Regions from separate parts of the Paenibacillus sp. GXUN7292 genome, predicted to be linked through region 2. Evidence: predicted binding sites of a transcription regulator. Region 2 holds the regulator's gene; the other holds the start of a gene.
What was found. The regulator CtsR, encoded in region 2, represses protease genes until heat stress. The targets are predictions, from matches to a motif close to ATGGTCAATAAAGGTCAAACA.
Positions count from the first base shown of each region.

Region 1: clpP (ATP-dependent Clp endopeptidase proteolytic subunit ClpP) is a predicted target of CtsR. The motif match lies at 1,484-1,504, and genes of this name have one in related genera.

Region 1 covers NZ_JBOZWO010000047.1:15,611-19,039, forward strand. The annotation lists gene ACRRU2_RS25060 (helix-turn-helix domain-containing protein) at 1-1,336, shown strand, start outside; gene clpP (ATP-dependent Clp endopeptidase proteolytic subunit ClpP) at 1,575-2,156, shown strand; gene ACRRU2_RS25070 (formate/nitrite transporter family protein) at 2,967-3,429, shown strand, end outside.
Region 2 covers NZ_JBOZWO010000020.1:102,944-106,372, reverse strand. The annotation lists gene ACRRU2_RS17130 (aldehyde dehydrogenase family protein) at 115-1,536, shown strand; gene ACRRU2_RS17125 (CtsR family transcriptional regulator) at 1,995-2,456, shown strand; gene ACRRU2_RS17120 (UvrB/UvrC motif-containing protein) at 2,520-3,044, shown strand; gene ACRRU2_RS17115 (protein arginine kinase) at 3,134-3,429, shown strand, end outside.

The sequences.
Region 1 (3,429 bases), on a different contig from region 2:
GATTGTCTGCTCCCATTTTTTCAGTAGAAGGCTTTACCGTCCAGTTAAGCAAATCATCACAGCAGTCCAGCACTCAAAGCTGAAGGGACTCGGAAGTACAATTAGCGAATTTAATTTGATCCATGACAAAATTCATTCCCTGATTAAAGAAAGAAACGATATTCAAACCGAGCTGATCAATAAAAAGTCGCTGCTGACTAATTACGGATATATGAATAAATTGAAAATGATCCGATCGGACTTAAGCGATTTGCAGGATTTCATTCTAGCCAACCGAAAATTTCGAATTATTCTTTTTCATTTACAATTCCGGCATGCTTCGTTAAAGGAGCTCAATATTTCTCTTGACGATGTGTCTTACTACTTAAGGGAATACATAAATTTGGTGATGAGTGACAGTTTTCCGGGTTCACATACCTTTCAAATTGAAAGCAATCAAATATTATCGATAATTTTTGACGACAAACCGATAGACACTTTACAAGAAACGATGCTTCCCTTGAAGAAAGTGTGGGACGGAGATTCACAGTATTACCTGATCTCTATAGCTATGAGCTCTATCTACGCGTCCGCCGCAGAATTCAGCAAAGCTTATAATGAAGTGCTGGAGAAAGCGGGTCAGGCCAAGCTGCTGTCGGAAACTCAATTTATTTCTGATCTCCGTCCGCTAGTTAATCATGCCTATGTATTAGAAAAAGAAAAAGAATTTGATCTTAACTTGCGCGAAGGTAATATACTCGAATCTAAAGAATCGCTGAACCAAATGCTGCGATATTTGCATCAAAAGGAAGAGAGCGCTGACAATATCAGAAAGTTCGCCAAATCCATATTGGAGAGGATATTCCAGCAAGCTGCTACGTTTGATCAAAAAGTAAACTTGGCTGAGCACCGTATAGATTTAAAGGAGACCGAGGAATGTTTCACCATCGAAGAAATAAGTCATTTGATGGAACCGCACATTGTCCGAGTCACTTCCTTAATCCGCTCTGTAAAAAATGAGCAAAACGATTTGGCGAATCGTGCGGCCGACATTATGGAGGCAAGCTATGCAAAGGATATTTCATTGGATTCGGTAGCAGAATCATTAAATATCTCAAGCAATTATTTGTCTATTTTGATGAAAGAAAAAACAGGTATTAACTTCAGCGAGCATCTAAACAATGTGCGAATTCGTAAAGCCAAGGAATTGCTCGAATCTACCAGCCTTAGTGTTCAAGATGTAGGAATACGAATTGGCTACCGCAACGTTACATCTTTTATCCGTATGTTCAAAAAAGTTACCGGCCTGACACCGGGCGATTATCGCAAACAGATTAAACTTCAGCCTTTCCGTTAAAGCAATAAGCTTAAGCTTATAATCAAGAAATATCGACACAGTCATCCTTAAAGGACATACGGTTTCTACGCGAAATATAAGAAAAAGTTTGCAGTGAAAACTTATAAAGTCTTATATATTAAAAGGTTAAAAGCGCATTTATCGAATTCCTTGACCATCTTTGACTTTTACTTTTCAATCCGTTATTATATGATTACGTTATTTAATTGTTCAACTGAATGAAGGAGGAGTTGTTAATATGAATTTTGTACCTATGGTTATCGAGCAAAGCAATCGAGGTGAGCGATCATATGATATATACTCCCGTTTGCTGAAGGATCGTATTATTTTCCTTGGCTCTGGCGTGAACGATGTAGTTGCTAACTCTATTATTGCTCAGCTGCTATTCCTCGCAGCAGAGGATTCTGAAAAGGATATTTCGCTATATATTAATAGCCCTGGCGGTTCAATAACAGCTGGTATGGCGATCTACGACACTATGCAGTTCATCAAGCCTGACGTATCGACCATTTGTGTTGGCATGGCTGCTTCAATGGGCGCATTCCTGCTTACTGCCGGAGCTAAAGGCAAGCGCTTCGCGCTGCCAAACAGCGAGGTCATGATTCACCAGCCGCTCGGCGGCGCTGAAGGACAGGCAAGCGATATTGAAATCCGTGCAAGACGCATTCTCAAAATGCGCGACAAGCTCAACAACATTTTGGCAGAGCGCAGCGGCCAGCCTCTTAGCCGCATCGAGCAGGATACAGATCGCGACTATTTCATGAGTGCTCAAGAAGCGCTGGATTACGGCCTGATTGATAAAGTTATCGAAAAGGTTTAAGCGAAGAGCTGTAACTTACATCAAGCAGCTGCAAAATAGCCCGGATCATGCTTTCCGATGGGAGCCTGATTCGGGCTATTTTTATGTGTAAGAGGTGGCGCGTACCGATCCTGTATTAATTTTCATATACAATTGTGTTTTTCGGGGCATTTTTGCGTATTCTGTATGAAAATTCATATACAATTGGCCACTTTCAGGGAGAGCACCGTTTTCAGGTAACGCCAACCGCTACTGTATGATGTTTCGGATACAATTATTTGTACAATTGTTTTCTTCGAGTCATGAGTTTTTTCAACAACCCGATGGAATACAGTTAGTTTGGAAAACAAACACATACTTTTCAACTACATAAGCTCACTGGCCAACAAGAAGATAACCCTCTCTAATGGTCTATCAAATCGGTATCAATCTACCGCAACTACCCATCAAGTCGGTATCGACCTACTCCAACTACCCATCAGTATCGATCTACTCCAACTCCCAATCAAGTCGGGTATCTATCTAATCAACTGCTACTCAAGTTTCAAATATCTATCTACTCCAACAGCCATAGGCGTGACGTATGCATGGTTCTATCCTTCAATAAAACGGTTCATTCTAAGGCATGAATGCACTGCGTGCCATCTCGTATAAAATTGTTTTACAGCACAGCATCCTCACTGATGCTTATAATTTGTGATTTTTATCACTTCTGCTTCAATATGACGATGCTATGCTTGCAATACAGATCATGACAGCTGCCAGATGCACTACAACACCGCATTACAGGCACCGTTATTGAACTGCTAATATGCTCAAGGAGGTGAGCTTATGGAAATCGTTCCATTAGAGAAAGTAGAACAGCTCGCCATCAAAAAGTGGAACGTATATAAGCACAATAAGCTTCATTACATCGCCCGTTCCATGCTTGCCAGTATGTTTATCGGTTTTGGCGTTATCGTAGCCTTCAAATCAGGCAGCTTCTTTTATAACGTCGGATCCCCTTTAACCTATCCAATGGCGGCGCTGACATTTGGAGCTGCCATTATTCTGATAACGTACGGCGGCGGCGATTTGTTTACAGGCAATACGTTTTATTACACCTACACATCGCTGCGCAAAAAAATTTCATGGCTTGAGACAATCAAATTATGGGTAATTAACTATTCAGGTAATTTACTCGGCGCACTAGTATTCGCTTTTCTCATATGGACGACGGGTTTGTTCGACTCGCCGACCGTCAACGGCTTTCTGCTGGATGTCGTAAGCAATAAAACCAATGCTTCTACTAGCG
Region 2 (3,429 bases):
TCTCTCACGCCTTCCGTTATTTGCCGTAAACAGGCGATGTTGTTATATGGATAATGGTTCGCAGTGGGTGGATTAGTTTGTTAACGATTTAACGTTTCGCAAGGAGGAATAATTATGCAAAAGCATTTATTTATAGATGGGCAATGGGTGGAAGCAAAGCAGTATATAGAATTAAAATCACCGTTCTCGCAGGAAGTAATAGCTCACGTACCCTCAGCTGATCAAATTGAGCTGGATGCAGCTATCGCAGCAGCCTATAGAGCTGCTGACGCAGCTGCCAAGATGCCGGCGCACAAGCGTGCCGACATTTTGGAAAAAGTAGCAATTCGATTAAATGAACGAAAAGATGAAGCGGCAAGAATAATAGCGTTAGAAGCCGCAAAGCCACTGAAAATTGCTCTAGGCGAAATAGATCGGACGGTGCAAACGTATAAGTTTGCTGCTGAAGAAGCAAAACGAATATACGGGGAGACAATTCCGATGGATGCTGCTCCTGGAGGCGAGGGGAGAATCGCTTATACGGTAAAGAAGCCAATAGGCGTAATAGGCGCGATTACGCCATTCAACTTCCCATTTAATTTAGTTGCCCACAAGGTTGGCCCTGCGATTGCTGCTGGTAATACGATTGTGTTGAAGCCAGCCTCGCAAACGCCGCTTTCTGCGTATTTTATTGCGGAGCTGTTCGAGGAAGCAGGCTTGCCAAAAGGGATATTAAATGTTGTTACCGGACCTGGAAGTATAGCAGGTAATGCTCTTGTTGCAGACGATAGAGTGTCGATGATTACTTTTACCGGCAGCCCGGAGGTTGGCATGAGAATTCGTTCACAAGCAGGCTTAAAGCGTGTTACGCTCGAGCTTGGTTCCAATTCTGCATTAATTGTGGATCAGGGAGTTCATATTAATAAAATGATTAACCGTTGTGTAATGGGCGCATTTTCAAATCAAGGACAGGTATGTATTTCTTTGCAGCGCATTTATGTTCATGAGCAAATATATGAGCAGTTTGTGGAGCAATTTAAGGAGCAAACAATGCAGCTTAAAATGGGTAATCCGCTTGATTCTGACACAGATGTATCGGCATTAATTGCGAAGAAGGAATGCGAGCGCGTGCTGGAGTGGCTGGATGAAGCAAAGCAGGAAGGAGCTTGGATAGCGGCAGGCGGACATATTGATAACGGTATACTTGCTCCGACAATTGTTTTAGAGGCTGCTGCGCATTTGAAAATTTCCTGTCAGGAGATATTTGCGCCTGTCGTCGTTATTAACAAAGTATCTTCCATTCATGAAGCGATCAAGCTTGTTAATGATTCGCAATATGGACTGCAGGCAGGCATTTATACCAACGATATCCATACTGCCCTTCAAGCTGCAGATGAGCTTCAGGTAGGCGGCGTTATGATTAATGATATTCCAACATTCAGAGTTGATCATATGCCGTACGGCGGTGTCAAAGAAAGCGGCACTGGACGTGAAGGGATTAAGTATGCAGTTGAGGAAATGACGGAACTCAAGCTGATCGTCATGAATCGCGGGTAAGCTGAAAGCATCAAAATCGCAACGTTTATTGTCCAAAATGTCAAAATTCGCATCACATATTTAAACTTATTTAGCCATAGCTTTATTCTTGGAATGTTGTTCAAACATTTAACAAAGAATAAGTGTTGTGGCTTTTTCCTTTTTAGAGGATTGATAAATTCGACCCTTGTTATGACCAGGAAGGACAAGCGAACGGTATAAACTTGCTGAAAAAATAACAAACTACTTTATAGATGCCATGTGTTTCAAGTGTATGCAAAATGTTTATTTAGTGCTGTCGCTCTATTTGGATCCACTTAACTAAATTTTCAGAAAATTTCATGTATACTCTTGAAATCTCATTTGAAAAGCGTATAATAATTATTAAGATCAAAGAAAGTCAAAGTCAATAAAAAGCTGATTTATTTGATCAAGTAAGTGTTATTACTATTATGAAGCTATTCAGGGGGTTGGTGCCTTTGCGGAATATTTCCGATCTCATTGAACAGTATTTAAAGCATAGACTGGATCTGAGCAATGAAGGAGCAGTGGAAATTCAACGGAATGAGCTGGCAGACAGGTTTTCCTGCGTTCCATCTCAGATTAATTATGTGATTAGTACACGTTTTACATTAGAGAAGGGTTATATGGTGGAGAGCAAGCGCGGCGGCGGAGGCTATATCCGTATTCAGCGCGTAGAGCTGCCAGCACTCAAGATGATTTCTTATCATATTGAGAAAACGATCGGCAGCAGCCTTGACCAGAACAGCGCGGAAGGCCTTATTTATCAGCTGGAGGAGGCTGAAATGGTCACTAAGGGGGAAGCTAATTTGCTTCGTGCTGCGATTCAGCGGGATACGATTGGCTTAATACTGCCTATGCGTGACGAAGTAAGAGCAAGACTGCTGCGCGCGATGCTTATTTCTTTGCTTGTGAAGTAAGAATTCACGAATTACCTGTACAAATATTTTTTTTCTTCAGGAAAGTGAAGGGAGGAATCAGGCATGCTCTGTCAAGAATGCGGCAATAAGCCAGCTACGCTTCATTTCACTAAAATTGTCAACGGAGTAAAAACAGAATTTCACATTTGTGAGAGCTGTGCAAGAGATAAAGGGGAAGCTAATATCGGTGTGCCAAACAGCTTCTCTATTCATAGCTTGTTATCTGGACTGCTTGATTTTGATCAGTTAGGAAAATCCAACTCACTCAAAGGCGTAGAAGAACAATCGATTCGCTGTGAGGAGTGCGGGTTAACGTATACGCAGTTTAGTAAAATAGGCCGTTTTGGCTGCAGCTCTTGCTATAAGAAGTTTGCAGAACGATTGGATCCGCTACTTAAAAGAGTGCATGGAAATATTGCGCATAGCGGCAAAATACCCAAGCGCTCCGGTGGCCGTATTCAATGCTTGAGAGAAATTGAACAGCTGCGTAAAGATATGCATACCCATATTGAGCATGAAGAATTTGAAGAAGCCGCTCATTTGCGTGATCGCATACGTGAATTAGAACGCCAGGTTAATGAAAAATAACGAGTAATAAACAATAGTCTGCCATAACTGCAAGATTGTAACTTCTTGCAGCGAATAAAGCGATGTAGTTTATGAAAGGAGTGAGTCTGTTGACGAAGCAGCGTTTTACTGAGCATGCACTTAGCGATTGGATGAAGGATGCTGGTCCTGAATCTGAAATTGTCATTAGCAGCAGGGTTCGCCTTGCCAGAAATTTAAGCGATCAGCCTTTTCCGATGCTGGCAGCTAATCAGCAGGCGGTGGCAGTGCTCAATAAACTAATGGAAGCAGGCGAATCAGAGCCTTTGGCGGAATTTGGCCAGTTTGAACAACTGCTGCTAACCGATTTAAGCGAGCTGGATAAAAGAGTGCTTGTTGAAAAGCATCTTATTAGCCCAAACTTGGC